DNA from 3 places in the Rhodovulum sp. BSW8 genome. Region 1 is predicted to be linked to each of the others. Evidence: riboswitches for the same ligand, from Rfam matches in the RefSeq annotation. Region 1 holds a riboswitch; each other region holds the start of a gene.
The links. Region 1 has a riboswitch for cobalamin ahead of DSD19_RS03765 (hypothetical protein). Riboswitches for the same ligand answer to the same signal wherever they lie in the genome.

Region 1 (5,376 bases):
GCCGACCTCGGCGACGCGGGCGCCGACATAGGACGTGATCGGGTCGACCGGGGCCAGCGAGACCAGCGTGAAAAGCCCCGCCATCGCCAGCGGCAGCAACCAGGCCAGCCGGATCAGCCGCTCGACCAGCAGCCGCCCGAGCCAGCCTGTCATTCGCAGGTCCAGCGCCACCCGGGCAGCCCTTGTGTGATCGGCCAGCCATGGCCATGCGGCTCGGTCTGGATCGGGCCGAGATCGAGGCAGTCGCTGACCCAGTAGGAATGGTCGATATTGATCAGCCAGGTCCAGGCCGCGTCGCCCTTCGCGCCAAAGCCGGTGGTCCCGTCCCATTGCGCGGCGCGCCATTCGGGCAGCGAGGCCTCGTAGCTTTCAGAGGCTTCGGCGGCGGCGAAATGGGCATCGACCGCCGGGTTTGCGTAAAAGCCCGGATTGTACCAGCCCCGGCCCGCAAGGCTGCTCTCATAAAGGTTGAAAACCTCCGACGGGTCGTGCGAGCCCCAGCCGAAGACCACCGGTTCGGAATGCATCAGCCGCCCGATCTCGTCCCAGCTCCGGCCGTCGGGGATCGCCCGGATACCGACCGGTTTCAGCGCCTCGGCGACCCCCAGCGCCAGCGCTTGCCGCACCGAATCCGAGGCGGGATAGACCAGCTGGAACTGCGCCTTCAGCCCGCCTTTCTCGCGCAGCCCGTCGCCATCGGCATCGGTCCAGCCCGCCGATTCCAGCGTGGCGCGCGCGGCATCCGGGCCGGTCTCGGACAGGCGGTCGGCGGGGTTGTCCCAGGGCAGCCCGTCGGCCGGGCCATGGGCGGGGGCGCCATGGCCGTTGACCGCCAGCGCCAGCAGCGCGGTCCGGTCCACCGCCTGATCGACCGCCACCCGGATGGCCCGGTCGGCGGTGACGTCATTGCCGATGGGGGCTCCTTCCGCGGTCGTGCCGCCCGCTGGACGCATCGGGAACATCACCCCGCGATTGTCGACGCTGGGCACATGCAGCACCTGCATCCCCTCTGGCGGGGCATCGGCCTCGGCCGGGGGTACGGCGACGATCTGCGCCGCGCCGGTGCGCGCCAGCGCCAGCCCCGCCGCCTCGGCCCCGAAGACGAAGGTCACGCGCGGAAACGGGATCTCGGGGCCGTGCCAGTAGGGGTTCGGCGCGACGATCAGCTGTTCGCCCTCGCGCCATTCGACCAGGCGGAACGGCCCGGCGCCGACCGGGTGGCGGGCGTAATCCGGCCCATAGGATGCCTTCGGCACGATCCCCAGCGTCGCCAGATCGCCGGTGAAGGTGATCTGCGGATGGCGGAGTTCCAGCTCGACGGTCAGCGGGCCGGTCGCGCGGGCCTCTTTCAGCACCTTGAGATCGGTCAGCCCGTCGCCGTCGCGTGCGGCGTTGAAGGTGAAGGCCACATCCTCGGCGCTCAGCCGCGTGCCGTCCGAGAAGCGGGCATCGTCGCGAAGCGTGATGGTCCAGGTCAGCCGGTCGTCCGACAGCGTCCAGCCCGTCGCAAGATCGCCCGCCAGCGACAGATCGGCCTCGCGCCGCAGGAGCGTTGCCTGAAACAGCGGGTTTCCGTAGCGGCCCCAGCCCATGATCGGGTCGAAACCGGTCTCGGGCTCGCCGCCCACCGCCAGCACCAAGGGCGGGGCCGCCTCGGCGGCCAGCGGCAGACTCAACGAAACGGCAAGGGCAAGGGAGGACAGGGGGCGCATGCGGACTCGGTATGATTTATGTGTTCGATATTCATACGACCGGAGGGGCGGGAATGCCAAGCGCGGTTCTGTCTCTTGTTCGCCCGGCTCTTGTTCGTGCGCGGCTTCGCGGGCAAAGTCGCCGCAAAGCGGGAGGGGCCCCATGCAGCGCATCACGATCACCATCGAGGACGACCTGCTTGAGGCGCTTGACGCCTTCATGGACCGGTCTGGCGCGTCGAACCGGTCCGAGGCCTTGCGCGACCTGATCCGCCGGGGGCTCGATCAGGATGCGCCAGAGGCGGCCGAATGCGTGGGCGTCGTGACCTATGCCATGGACCCGGCGCAGCGCGATCTGGGGCGGCTGGTGCCCGAAAGCCGCCAGCAGCACCACGACGCGGCCATCGCGGCGCTGTCGGTGCCGCTTGACCATCACGCGGCGGTCGAGGTGGCGGTGATGCGGGGCACGGTGGGCTCGGTCCAGGCCTATGCCAACAGCCTGTTCCTGCAACGCGGCGTGCGGCACGGACAGACCGTTCTGATCCCGGTGCGGACCGAGGTCGAGTTTCACCTGCATGGCGAGCGGGCGCATACCCACGATCACCTGCGGGTGCTGGACCGCTTCTGACCCCGGCGGCGGCGGGACCGGCCTAAAGCCTGAGCCGCCGCGCCCGGGCGCCGCCCCGGCGGCAAGGGCGCGGCAGGGCCAGATCCAGCGGCCGGGGCGGCATCGCGCGGATCTGCACCAGCAGGCGCCGGAACTCGTCCAGCGCGGCCGTGGCCGGACCCGGTGCCGCCTGCGCCTCGGCGGCGCGGGCGGCGGCGGGCAGATCGGCCCGGCCGGGCAGGCTGCCCAGCCACTGCATGAAGCCGAGCTGACCCAGCTCGCGCGCCCGTGCGCCCGTTTCGGGGCAGGCGGCAAGCCGCATCAGGACCATCTCCAGCATCGCCGGCAGACCGGCCCCGCCCGGAACCTCGTCACGAAAAACCGGGCCATGACGGCCCCCGATGTCATCCATCGCGGATCTCCTTGCCGGGGCACCCCGCCCGGGTTCGCACGCTTGGATGGCAGGTCTCCTGGCTTGCGGGTCATCGCCGCCCCGACCCTTCCCGGACCTGCGGGTCCAGTGGCCGTCTCGGGGGGCTCTCCGCCTACAGTTGCGGGGGCAGCCGCGGCTTTGCCGGTGGTTCCGGCGGACCGCGTTCCCTTTTCACCCGCGCAGCCGGCAAGGCCTGCGGGAACCATCGCCGCAAGCGGTACCCGGCGGGGCGGGCGGCTGTCAATGGCGCAGCGGGTCGTTCGGCAATGTGAAGCGGCCTCATAAAGATCCTGACAAACATGAATTGGACAGGAGCGGCCGAAGGCCATATCTGCCGTCCATGACCCAACCTGCGCCCCGCCCCGCCCGCCTTTCGCTGTCGCCCGTTTTCGAGACCCTTCGCACCGCCGCCGCCGAGCGCATCCTGGTGCTGGACGGGGCGATGGGCACCCAGATCCAGAAGCTCGGCCTGACCGAGGAGGATTTCACCGGTCCTGGCGGCGGTTGCGCCTGTCATCTGCACGGCGACAAGCCGCAAAAGGGCAACAACGACCTTCTGAACCTGACGAACCCCGACGTGATCGAAGAGATCCACTATCGCTATGCGTTGGTGGGTGCCGATATCGTCGAGACCAACACCTTTTCCTCGACCGCCATCGCCCAGGCCGATTACGGGCTGGAAGACAAGGTCTTCGCGCTGAACGAGGCGGGCGCGCGGCTGGCGCGCAAGGCGATGGACCGGGCCGAGGCCGAGGACGGGCGGCATCGCTTCGTCGCGGGCGCGCTGGGGCCGACCAACCGGACCGCCTCGATCAGCCCCGACGTGAACGATCCCGGCTACCGCGCCGTCACCTTCGACGATCTGCGCATCGCCTATGCCGAACAGCTGCACGGGCTGATCGCGGGCGGCATCGACCTGGTGCTGATCGAGACGATCTTCGACACGCTGAACGCCAAGGCCGCGATCTTCGCCTGCGAAGAGGTTTTTGCCGAAACCGGCCTGCGCCTGCCCGTTATGATCTCGGGCACCATCACCGACCTGTCGGGGCGCACGCTGTCGGGCCAGACGCCGACGGCCTTCTGGCATTCAGTGCGCCATGCCCGGCCGCTGACCGTCGGGCTGAACTGTGCGCTTGGCGCCGATGCGATGCGCCCGCATCTGGCGGAACTTTCGGCCGTGGCCGACACGCTGATCTGCGCCTATCCCAATGCGGGGCTCCCGAACGAGATGGGCGAGTACGACCAGACCCCCGACGAGATGGCGGCCCTGGTCGAGGGCTTCGCGACAGACGGGCTGGTCAATATCGTCGGCGGCTGCTGCGGCTCGACCTATGACCATATCGCGGCCGTGGCGAAGGCGGTCGAGGGGCATGCCCCGCGCAAGATCCCCGAGATCGCGCCGAAGATGCGGCTCTCGGGACTGGAACCCTTCACCCTGACCGACGACATCCCCTTCGTGAACGTGGGCGAGCGGACGAACGTCACCGGCTCTGCCCGGTTCCGCAAGCTGATCAAGGAGCAGGATTACGCCACCGCCCTCGATGTGGCGCGCGACCAGGTCGAGAACGGCGCCCAGATCATCGACGTCAACATGGACGAGGGGCTGATTGACAGCAAACAGGCGATGATCGACTTCCTGAACCTCGTCGCCGCCGAACCCGACATCGCCCGCGTGCCGGTGATGATCGACAGCTCGAAATGGGAGGTGATCGAGGCGGGCCTGAAATGCGTGCAGGGCAAGCCGGTCGTCAACTCGATCTCGATGAAGGAGGGCGAAGAGGCTTTCCTCGATCATGCGCGGCTGTGCCGGGCCTATGGTGCGGCGGTGATCGTGATGGCCTTCGACGAGAAGGGCCAGGCCGATACCGAGGACCGCAAGGTCGAGATCTGCGCCCGCGCCTACAAGCTGTTGACCGAAGAAGTCGGTTTTCCGCCCGAGGACATCATCTTCGACCCGAACGTCTTCGCCGTCGCGACCGGCATCGAGGAGCATGACAATTACGGCGTCGATTTCATCGAGGCCACGCGGCGGATCACGGCCGATTGCCCGCATGTCCATATCTCGGGCGGCGTGTCGAACCTGTCCTTCAGCTTCCGCGGCAACGAGCCCGTGCGCGAGGCGATGCATGCGGTGTTCCTGTACCACGCCATCCAGGCGGGGATGGATATGGGCATCGTCAATGCCGGTCAGCTGGCGGTCTATGACCAGATCGATCCCGAGCTGCGCGAGGCCTGCGAGGACGTGGTGCTGAACCGCCGCGCCGATGCGACCGAGCGGATGCTGGAGCTGGCCGAGAAATACCGCGGGCAGGGCGGGTCTCAGGCCCGCGAAAAGGACATGTCCTGGCGCGAGCTGCCGGTCGGGAAGCGGCTGGAACATGCTCTGGTCAACGGCATCACCGAATTCATCGAGGCCGATACCGAAGAGGCCCGGCTGGCGGCCGAGCGGCCTCTGCACGTGATCGAGGGCCCGCTGATGGCGGGGATGAACGTGGTGGGCGACCTTTTCGGGGCGGGCAAGATGTTCCTGCCGCAGGTGGTGAAATCGGCCCGCGTGATGAAACAGGCCGTGGCCGTGCTGCTGCCCCATATGGAGGCCGAAAAGGACGGCCGCCGCGAGGCTGCGGGCAAGGTGCTGATGGCGA
Region 2 (5,376 bases), on a different contig from region 1:
CTCGTCCAGCTTTTCGTGCTGTACTATGGCGGGCCGCTGATCGGGCTGAGGCTCGACGCGCTGCCCGCGGGCGTGCTTGGGCTGTCGCTTTACGGCGCCGCCTATTTCACCGAGATCCTGCGCGCGGGCTTCGATGCCGTGCCCAAGGGCCAGATCGAGGCCGCCCGTGCCATCGGCCTGCCCGGGCGCACCATCGTCTGGCGCATCATGCTGCCGGTGATGATGGTCTCGGCCCTGCCCGCGCTGGTGAATTTCGCGATCATCCTGACCAAGGAAACCGTCATCCTGTCGATGATCACCGTGCCCGAGATCATGTTCCAGACCCAGACCATGATGAGCGAGACCTTCGCCTTCGTGCTGCCGATCCTGATCCTCGCGCTGTTCTTCTGGGGCTTCGTCGAGGTCATCTCGCGGTTCGGCCGCCGCCTCGAACGCCGCTTCACCCACTATCTTCTCGAAGAAAGCTGACCGATGTCCCTCGAGCCCACCGCCACCTCTCCTGCTTCGGCGCATCTGCGCGCGGTCAACAAGTTCTATGGCGACTTCCAGGCCCTGAAGGACATCACGCTCGACATTCCCCCCGGCAAGGTGACCTGCCTGATCGGGCCGTCCGGCTCGGGCAAGTCGACGCTTTTGCGCTGCATCAACTTCCTTGAGGAATATGACAGCGGCGAGGTCCGCATCGACGACCGGCTGATCGGCTACGAGACCCCCGGAGGCAAGCGGATGTCCGGGCGGCGCCTGCGCGAGATGCGGTGCGACATCGGCATGGTGTTCCAGCAGTTCAACCTCTGGCCGCACATGACCGCGCTGCAGAACGTGGCCGAGGGGCTGGAACGGGTGCGCGGGCTGAAGCGCGCCGAGGCGACCGCGCGCGCGCGCGAGGCACTGGCCAAGGTCGGGCTGGCCGACAAGGAAGCCAACCATCCCAGCCGGCTGTCGGGCGGCCAGCAGCAGCGCGTGGCCATCGCCCGCGCCATCGCCATGCAGCCCCGGATCATGCTGTTCGACGAACCGACCAGCGCGCTCGACCCCGAGCTTGTGGGCGAGGTTCTGGCGGTGATGAAGCAGCTTGCCGCCGAGGGCATGACCATGGTCGTCGTCACCCACGAGATGGGCTTTGCCGCCCATGTCGCCGACCGGGTGGTGTTCATGGAGCGCGGCGAGCTGGTCGCAGCAGGCGCCCCGCGCGAGATCTTCCAGCACCCGACCGATCAGCGGCTGGCAAGCTTCCTGCAGGGCTACCGCGAACGGAACTCTCTGGATTTCTAGGGGCAGAGGCGCCGGGACGGCGGCGCCTCAGAGGAAGACCATCTGGGTTTCCAGCATGTCGCCAAGGGCGTGGCCGGTCACTCCCAGAAAGAAGAGTCCGTTCTCCTCGCCCAGATCGAGATAGCTGCCGACCGGCGTCGCGGTGATCCGTGCCCCAAGATCGGCGGCATCGAAACGGCCCAACCCGTTGATCCCCTGCTGGATATGCAGCCGGTCGGCGGGGCCGAAATCGGCAATGGTGTCGCCCCCGGAGGCCCCGCGAAACTCGAAGATATCGGCGCCGGGACCGCCGATCAGCAGGTCGCGCCCGGCGCCACCGTTCAGCAGGTCGTCGCCGCGCCCGCCATGGATCCAGTCATTGCCCGCCCCGCCATGGATCTGGTCGTTGCCGCGCCCGAAGTCGTCGATGGCGGCCACGAAATCGTCGCCCGCTCCCAGCATCACCACATCGTCGCCCGCGCCCGGATCGACCCAGTCATTGCCGGACCCGGCCATGATCTGGTCGCTGCCATTGCCGCCGTAAATGACGTCGCGATCGGCCCCGCCGTCGATCGCATCATCGCCGTTTCCCGCCTCGATCCGGTCCTCGCCCGCACCGCCCTCCAGCGTGTCGTCGCCCAGATTGCCGCTGAGCGTGTCGCGCCCGTCGCCGCCGACCAGCCGGTCTTTGCCATTGTCGCCGGTCAGCCGGTCGTCGCCCGCGCCCCCCTCCAGCCGATCGTCGCCGTCCCAGCCGCGCAGCACATCGTTGCCCGCATCGCCGTCAAGCCGGTCATCGCCATAGGAACTCTCCAGCGTGTCGTTGCCCGCGCCCCCGAAAAGCACATCGCCTGCGGCAAGCTTGCCCGCGCGAAACGCGGCCCAGTCGCTGATGCCCGGGTCACGCTGCGACCCGAAGCGGGTATCGAGCACGTCGTCGCCGTCGCCGCCGCTCAGCAGGTTGGACCCGGCCCCGCCGACCAGAAGATCGTTGCCGCCGCCCCCGAACAGAGCATCGTCACCGTCGCCGCCATAAAGCACGTCATCGTCGTCCCCGCCGACCAGGGTGTCGTCGCCTCCCATCCCGCAGATCCGGTCGCGGTCGCCATTGCCGAACAGCGCATCAGCGCCCCAGCCACCGGTGATCGTGTCATCGCCGTCGTTCATCCAGGCAAAGTACGCCGGGAAATAGGCGTTGGGGATCACGTGGAAATTGTTGGGCCCGTCGTAACCCACGCTGAATGCCCCGGTTTCGGCAAGCTGGACGGGCGCCGTGGGCAAGGACCGGCCGATGGCGCGGAATTCGGCCGCAAGCTCGGCCAGAAGATAGGGATGGTCCTTGTCGGATCGGAAATATGCCACGGTCTGCCCTTCGGCCCGGATGTTGCGCGAAAAGGCCCCCGCCCCCGCTGACGACCCGGGCGGCAGATGTCGTCAATAAAGCTTGCCGTTTGATTAAGGCCGCTGCCGCGATGCAGCAAGGAATGCGGCGAATTCTTGAAAACCATGCCCGAAGCGGGTCCTCGCCGCGCCGGAACGATGCCTGAGCCATGTCTCGCCCCCATCCCGACCAGGAATGGGACCGGCGCGGTCAAAGCGGTCCGGGCCGGTCGCCCTCAGCGTCAGTCGGCGGTCCCGTCGCCTTGGGGGCGCGGGCGGCGCATCGGCGGGTCGGTCTGCGGCTTGCCCGACCAGGGCTGCGGATATTCCAGCCAGCGCTGGATGAAGCCCCAGGACTGCCGGTAGCCGTCATGGGGCAAGGTGCAGGCCGAACAGTCCTTGCGGGTCAGCCCGTTGGCATCGGTGTAGACCTGATACGGCCCGGGGCATTCATAGGCGATCAGCGGGCAGTAGCAGAACAGGCAGTTGAACTCGCGCTCGACGCCCGGATGGCAGGGCAGGAACGGGCATTGGGTATTGGTGAAGCCCTTGAAGGCCTCGTTCGAGGTCAGATCCTTGGGTTGCACGGCGCAACTCCTTCCGGTCGGCACCCCTGGCCGGGCCCGCCCCGGGCCGGTCAGGGACAAGGTGAAGGCCGCGCCCCATATCGCAGGCGAACCGCGGCCGCTGGCCCCGAGGGCATCTGCGGGCCGACAGGCAGGGGGCGCATGGCACATGCGCCCGGCCTCCGGACCCGCCGCCCGGGGGCGGTTCGGCGCGCTGGCAGGTCTCCTGGCTTGCGGGTCTCGGCCGATCCGCCCGCCTTCCCGGCCGGGCGGATGCCGGGGCCGGTGGCGGCTCGGGGCGGGGGCTCGCCGCTGACAGTTGCGGGGGCAGCGCCGGACTTGCACCGGCTTCCCTTTTCACTCCCTTGCGGGAGCACCAGAACGCCTCTCATCAATGGGGACCGCGCCCGCCACTGTCAATGCGTCCCCCGGGGGCCCGACGCGCCGTGGCTCTTGCCAGCCCCCCCGGCACGGCGCTATCCCGTGACGATGAGGTCCCTTTCCCCAGACGCCAGATGACCCCGCGAGAGGGCTTCACGCTCGGCTGCGCAACCGTTCTGCCTGGCACCCGCCGCACGGTGGACCTGCCCGTGTCGGTGCTTTCGGACCACACCCCCGTCACCATGTCGGCCCATGTCGTGCATGGCCGCCGCCCCGGCCCCGCGATGTTCGTGACCGCGGGCGTGCATGGCGACGAGGTGATCGGGGTCGAGATCGTCCGGCGGCTGCTGAGCCTGCCCGCGCTTGGCGCGCTGCGCGGCACGCTGATCGCCATTCCCATCGTCAACGCCTTCGGCTTTCTCAACCTGTCGCGATACCTGCCCGACCGGCGCGACCTCAACCGCTGCTTTCCCGGGTCGTCGGGCGGCTCGATGGCCTCGCGGCTGGCGCATCTTCTGGTCGACGAGGTGGTCGCGCGCTGCGAAATCGGCATCGACCTGCATTCGGCCGCGGTCCATCGCACGAACCTGCCGCAGGTCCGCGTGGTGCCGGACGATCCCGAGCTGGCCCGGCTGGCGCGGGTCTTCGCCGCGCCGGTGGTGCTGACCTCCGAGGCACGGCATGGCTCGCTGCGCGAGACGGCAGCGCGGATGGGCGTGCAGATGCTGCTGTACGAAGGCGGCGAGGGGCTGCGCTTCGACGAGGTGGCGGTCAGGGCCGGGCTGTCGGGCGTGCTGCGGGTGATGTTCGACCGGGGCATGATCCCGGCAAAGGGCGTGCCGAAGGCGCGGCGCGCGCCGCTCGACTGCCGGGTGTCGCGCTGGCTCAGGGCGCCGCAGGGCGGGCTCTTGCGCACCTACCGGTCCGAAGGGGACGTCGTCGAGGCGGGCGATCTGCTGGCGATGGTCTCGGACCCGTTCGGCGAGATCGAGGCCGAGATCCGCGCCTCGGAACCCGGCATCATCGTCGGCCGCGCCATCCTGCCGGTGGTGAACGAGGGCAACGCGGTCTTTCATCTGGCCGCGATCGCGGCCGCCGACCGGGCCGAGGACCGGATCGGCACCTGGGCCAGCGAGGTCGCGGCCGAACCGCTGTTTGACGAGGACGAAATCCTCTAGCCCGAGGGCATCGGGCCGTCAGGCCGCCTGGCGGCGGCGGACCACCGCCTCGAGCGCCGGATAGCGCAGCCCCAGCGTGACGCCGCGCGCGACATAGGACAGCAAAAGCGCCAGCCAGAGCCCGTGATTGCCGAAAAGCGGCAACAGCAGGGCCACGGCGGCGGCATAGATCGCGGCCGAGATCACCATCATGTTGCGCATGTCCGCGGTCCGGGTGGCGCCGATGAAGATGCCGTCAAGCATCCAGGCGCCGATGCCCGCGACCGGGACGGCCACCATGTAGGGCAGGAACACCCGCGCCTCGGCCCGCACCTCGGGCGCGGTGGTCATCAGATCCACCAGGACCCCGCCCCATCCGGCGAAGACCGCGGCCAGAACCACGACCGACAGCAGGCCCCAGAGGCTGGTCAGCACCGCGCTCCGGCGCAGCGCCAGCACAGATCCCGCGCCCATCGCCTGACCGACCAGCGATTCGGCGGCAAAGGCGAACCCGTCCAGCGCATAGGAGGTGATGTTCAGAAACTGCAGCAGCACCTGATTGGCCGCCAGCGACACGTCGCCGAAGCCCGCCCCGAGGAAGAGGAAGGACAGCACGATCCCCTGCAGCAGCAGCGACCGGA
Region 3 (5,376 bases), on a different contig from region 1:
CGATGGCGGCGGGGGCGAGGGCTGCGATCTGCCCGGCCAGCCAGCGCGCCGCCTCGGGCGCCTTGAGCGAGGGCACGAACAGCCCGGTGACGGTGCAGCCGCGGGCCCGGAACGCGTCGAAAAGCGCCTCGACGGGGCCGAGATCGGCGGCGGTGACATAGGCCCGGTAGAAGGTCAGGACGATCCGGGGGGCGTCTGTCGGCGACAGGTCGGGCGCGGGCACGGCGCCGCCCTCGGGGCTCCAGGCGCCCATCTCGGGCACGGTCTTGGTGCCGATCACCGGGGCCGCGTAAAGCCCCGCCGCCAGCGCAAGCTGCGCAAGCGCTGCCTGGGCCGCGACCGCGCCGCCCTCGTCGCACAGCTCGGACAGGCGCCTGAGCGTCGAGACCGGCAGGGTCGAGGCGGCGTCGAGCCGGGGATCGGGGCGGCCGTCGGCGGGCAGGACGGCCAGCGCGATGCCGCGCGCGCGGGCCAGCGCCTCGATCTGGGTCAGCCCGTACTCCCAATAGGCGCGCCCGCCGATCAGCCGGATCAGGATGCCCTTCGCGCCCGACAGCGTGCGTTCGGCATAGGTATCGACCGAGAGCGGATGGAGCAGCGCCGCCAGATTGGCAAGCCGCAGCGTCGGCATCCGGCCTTCGGAGCCGCCGCCCCGATGCCAGCCCGCCGCGAAGGCCCCGAGATCGCTGTCGGAAAAGGACAGCACCGCCAGATCGGCCGGATCCTGACCCAGATCCGTCGGAACGGCGGTTTCCTCGAGCCCGTGGCTTTCGCGGAAGACGACATGCATGGGCGCGGCCTCAGGCGCTCAGAGCCGCACGGATCGCGCCCTCGTCGATATCGTCATGCTCGGCGATCACCACAAGCCGGGTGGAACGGGTCTCGTCCGGGGCCCAGGGGCGGTCGAACTGATGCCGCACCCGCGCGCCCACCGCCTGCACCAGCAAACGCATCGGCTTGCCCGCGACCGCGACATGACCCTTCACCCGCAGGATGTTCCGGCTGCGCGCCAAGGCCTCGATCCGGGCGGCCAGCGCCTCGGGGTCGTCCTGTTCGGGCAGGTCGATCACCACGCTTTCGAAGTCGTCATGGTCGTGATCGGCGGCACTGTCGTGATGGCTGGGCCGCGCGTCGAGATCGTCTTCGGCGGCCGCGCCAAGCCCCAGGATCACACGCGGATCGACCGCGCCCTCGGTCACCTCGACCACCGGCAGCTTGCGCGGCGCCTCGGCCTCGATCGCGGCGCGGGCGGCAGCCACGCCTTCGGGGCCGGCCAGATCGGGCTTGGTCAGGAGCACGATATCGGCGCAGGCGATCTGGTCCTCGAAGACCTCCGACAGCGGGGTTTCGTGATCGATGCTGTCATCGGCCGCGCGCTGGGCATCGACGGCGGCGATATTCGGCGCGAAGCGGCCCGCGGCCACGGCCTCGGCATCGGCGACGGCGATCACCCCGTCGACGGTGATGCGCGAGCGGATCGCGGGCCAGTCGAAGGCCTTCAGCAGAGGTTTCGGCAGCGCCAGCCCCGAGGTCTCGATCAGGATATGGTCGGGGCGCGGATCAAGCTGCAAGAGCGCCTCCATGGTCGGGATGAACTCGTCGGCGACGGTGCAGCAGATGCAGCCATTGGCAAGCTCGACCACGTTCTCGGCCGGGCAGTCGGGCAGGGCGCAGCCCTTCAGGATCTCGCCATCGACGCCGACATCGCCGAATTCATTGACGAGGACGGCCAGCCTGCGGCCGCCCGCATTCTGCATCAGGTGGCGGATCAGCGTGGTCTTGCCCGAACCGAGAAACCCGGTGACGACGGTGACGGGAAGTTTGGCGAGATCGGTCATTTCAGGGCCTCCATGGGCGGGATACGGGCGATACAGTTCTTGCGGAAATGCTCGGGGCGCTCGCGCCAGGGCACAAGCCCGTCCGGCGCGTCGCGATAGGCGCGGGCGCCCTCGGCGAGGATGGGCGCGCCGGTCGTCTCGTCGAGATTGCCATAGACATAGGTCCAGCGGCCGGGACCCCGCAGCGCCACGGAGCAGCCCGAGGAACAGGCCGAGAGGCATTCGACGGGCACAAGGCGCACGCCTTCGGGCAGGCCATGGGCGCGGACGGCCTCGTGAAGCAGGCTGCCCGGGCGGGGGGCATCGGGATCGGCGGGCTGGCGGCGCTTGCAGGTGGTGCAGACCAGCAGCTCGACCGGGGCGGGTTCGGGCGCGCTCAAGCCGGACAGGCCCGGCGGCAGAAGGAAACGGAAACACTCATCGTCGGGCCTCACGGGGTCGGGGGACAAGGGCGAAGCGCGGGCAGAGCCGAAGCCGGACCCGACACCGGAACACCCCGTCCGGTTCACGTCGTTCGGGCTGGCAGGTCTCCCGGCTTGCGGATGTCAGAGGCGGGGCCTCTGGCGGCGGCCCTGCCTTCCCGGCCTCATCGGGCCAGTGGCAGCGGGCGGCCTCTCCGGTCACGGTCGCGGGGGCGGCTGCGCTTGAAGGCCCGATGCATCGACTCCGGCCTCTGGCGCATTCCCTTTTCACCCGTCCTGAGGCGGGCACCAGCGCCGCGTGTCATGCCTGCCCCGCGCGGGTCTTGTCAAGCGCGATGGTCGGGGCCGGGGCGGCGGGCGGCCTCTTCGCCCGCATGGCGGATCAGCGCGAGGCTGCGAAACCCGCCATGGCCGAGCTTGCCGAAAGGCAGCGCCAGCACCAGCCCCAGCACCGCGCCCAGATGCAGTGCCAGCATCAGCCCCATGGCGGCGCCGTCGCGCAAGGCCAGAAGCGCAAGGCCCGAGGCGGCGACGATGGCAAGCTGCGCCCGAAGCCCGCGATTGGCGGCCTGCATGCGTGCCGCGGCCGGGCGGCGGTCGGCGGTCCGGTGCCAGCGTTCGAACCCGGCGAGCCCCGCCAGCATGGCGATGCCGCCGAGGCTGCCCAGCAGCACGGGCGCGCTGGCCACCGGATAGGGCGCCAGCGCGCCGCCCAGATGCAGGACGGCTCCGGCAAGGGTTGCGAGCGCGGTCAGCGCGGTGCCTGTGACCAGCAGGTGGTGGCTCCAGCGCCGCGCCCGCCCGACCGGGCCGTGCGCCCCGTCGCAGGCGCGCGCGGCCCCGAGATTGGCGAGCGTCAGCGCATCGCGACACCCTTGCCAGAGGCTTTCAAGCGACGGCCGGGCGGTCGGGCCGCCGGTTGCGCGCCAGAACCGCCAGAGCCGCAGCCCGAGGCCAAGACCGGCCCCGGTGAAGGCCAGGGCCGCGCCGCCCGCCATCGCCGCGTGTGGGATCACCGCGTAGAAGGCGCCCGGCCCGGTTTGGGTGGAAAAAAGAACCCCGGGCGGGAGCAGGGTCAGGGCGGCCAGCGGCAGGCCGATCAGGCATAGCAGGAAGATCAGGTCGGGCAGGCGCGGGGGCAGCCCGGCCGCGTGATCGGCGGCGCGCGCGGCGGCCAGCGCCGCGGGCAGGTTGACGGCCAGCGCATGGGGCGGCGCGTATTGGCAGTCGTAATGGCAGGACCGGCAGTCATGGCAGAGATGGGCCAGATGGCGCAGATCGCCCGCCGCGAGGTTTGGCCTCCGCTGGGCCGCCGGAAAGACCGCGCAAAGCCCGGTGCAGAAGCCGCAGGTATTGCAGATGTTCAGCGCGCGGGCGGCCTCGGCCCAGGGTTCGGGCGCTGGAGGAACGGGCTCGGTCGCCGCCGGGGCCGGAACGGCGGCGGGGCGCGGGCGGTTGGCGGCGGGGCCTGCGCACGCGGCCGCGCCCGCCCCGGCGATGCGGCCGAAGACGCCGCCGACGGTCAGCCCGGTGCCCGAGAGATAGCCCTCGCCCAGCACCGCGCCGGTCATCGCGGCGCCTGCGGCAAAGACCCGGTGCGCGGTGCCGCCGCCCGCGAGCCGGACCCGGGCGGTCGCGTCGACCGCGACCCCGTGGCGGGTGAAGCCGAGCCCGGGCACCAGCGGGATCGCCGCGACGGGCGACCCGGTGAGCGGCACGCCGTCGGAGCGGCTTCGGGGCGGGTCGAGCGGGGCGTCTTCCGTTGCTGCCTGCAGCGTCCGGGTCAGCCCCTCGGCATCGATGCCACAAAGCCGGGCGAGTTCGGCGGGGCTGTCGGCGGCCAGCGGCGGATATAGGAGCGGTGGCAGCCGCCCGGTGCCCTCGGCATCGAGGATCAGCCAGGCGCGCGGATCGGCGCGCTCTGCCAGCGCCCGGCCCCAGACCGAGTAGCGCGCGGATCCGGTCTCGGCGCCCTCGTCGCGGAACCGCCGCCCGGTGGCGTCGACGACAAGGCCGACCTGCATCCCGTCTGCGCGGCTGACGATGCCCGCGTCGTCCCGGGGCGCGCGCGCATCGACGGCGACGAGATGCCCGTCGCCGGGCCGCCCGGCCGTCTCGGCGCCATGGGCCATCAGCCACAGAAGCGGTGCGCCCTGCTGATACGGCGTGCCGCGATTGGCGAAGACGGCCGCGCCGGGGCCGAGGTGGCGGATCAGTTCGGCCCGGTTGGCCCCGTAGCCGCCTGAGGCGAGGATCAGCGCTTCGGCCTCGATGGGGTGGGGGCCATCGGGGGTGTCGGCGGTCAGCGCCAGCGCGCGATCCTTCGCCCAGCCTTGGGGAAGCACGTCGATCCGCCAGCCGCAAAGGATCTCGACCCCCAGCCCTTCGGCGCAACGGACAAGCGTGTTGGTCAGCGCCTGCCCGCCGCCCCGGAAGAAGGCGGTGCGGCGCGAGAAGGGCAGGTTGCCCTCGGCCCAGGGCTCGAAGGCGACGGCCCGGGCGGCCAGCCAGGGACCGAGCCCGGCCGAGCCCTCGGCCAGAACGGCCCCGAGCCCGGTTTCGGGCGGGGAAAGCCGCGCCAGATCGGTGGCGAACTCGGCCGCCGGATAGCTGCCCCGCTGCCAGGGCGTCTCGCGGTCATGAACCAGGCGGATGTTTCGGCAATGGCGGGTATTGCCGCCCAGAAGGGGCGGCGGGGCCGGGTCGATCAGCGTCACCGCCGCGCCGTGCAGACGCGCCTCGATGGCCGCGACGAGGCCCGCAAAGCCCGCGCCCGCGACCAGCACCCCGGTCGCGAGCGGGGCGGGGCGGGCGCCCGCGATCGGGGCGGCGGGGTCGGGGTCGGGCATGGCGGAACCTTCGCGGGGCCGGGTCGGACCCCGTTGAACCCGCCCGGGGCCGCAAGATCAAGCCGGAAGATCGGGCGCGCCCGCCGGGCGGGGCATCGTGACCGGACGGGCGAGGCGGGCGGCGCAGGGCGCGCCGCCCGGGCCGGGTCACTCGGTGGCGATGCGCCCGTCGAGACGGGGCGTATAGGGCGCCTGGGCGGCCAGATAGTCGGCCGTCACATCGGCCAGATCGGGGCCGAAATCATAAACCTCGCGCGCGTCGAGGAA

Region 2: another riboswitch for cobalamin. It lies ahead of DSD19_RS16215 (cysteine-rich small domain-containing protein); the one in region 1 lies ahead of DSD19_RS03765 (hypothetical protein).
Region 3: another riboswitch for cobalamin. It lies ahead of DSD19_RS17610 (DUF1636 domain-containing protein); the one in region 1 lies ahead of DSD19_RS03765 (hypothetical protein).

The regions. Positions count from the first base shown of each region.
Region 1 is NZ_QNVX01000005.1:316,161-321,536, forward strand. It holds gene DSD19_RS03750 (ABC transporter permease) at 1-153, opposite strand, end outside; gene DSD19_RS03755 (ABC transporter substrate-binding protein) at 150-1,712, opposite strand; gene nikR (nickel-responsive transcriptional regulator NikR) at 1,855-2,319, shown strand; gene DSD19_RS03765 (hypothetical protein) at 2,342-2,710, opposite strand; cobalamin riboswitch at 2,741-2,953, opposite strand; gene metH (methionine synthase) at 3,072-5,376, shown strand, end outside.
Region 2 is NZ_QNVX01000044.1:35,501-40,876, forward strand. It holds gene DSD19_RS16200 (amino acid ABC transporter permease) at 1-468, shown strand, start outside; gene DSD19_RS16205 (amino acid ABC transporter ATP-binding protein) at 472-1,272, shown strand; gene DSD19_RS16210 (calcium-binding protein) at 1,300-2,613, opposite strand; gene DSD19_RS16215 (cysteine-rich small domain-containing protein) at 2,874-3,218, opposite strand; cobalamin riboswitch at 3,396-3,593, opposite strand; gene DSD19_RS16220 (succinylglutamate desuccinylase/aspartoacylase family protein) at 3,713-4,756, shown strand; gene DSD19_RS16225 (MATE family efflux transporter) at 4,775-5,376, opposite strand, start outside.
Region 3 is NZ_QNVX01000049.1:124,178-129,553, forward strand. It holds gene cobN (cobaltochelatase subunit CobN) at 1-790, opposite strand, end outside; gene cobW (cobalamin biosynthesis protein CobW) at 801-1,838, opposite strand; gene DSD19_RS17610 (DUF1636 domain-containing protein) at 1,835-2,218, opposite strand; cobalamin riboswitch at 2,342-2,568, opposite strand; gene tcuA (FAD-dependent tricarballylate dehydrogenase TcuA) at 2,587-5,109, opposite strand; gene DSD19_RS17620 (bifunctional UDP-sugar hydrolase/5'-nucleotidase) at 5,257-5,376, opposite strand, start outside.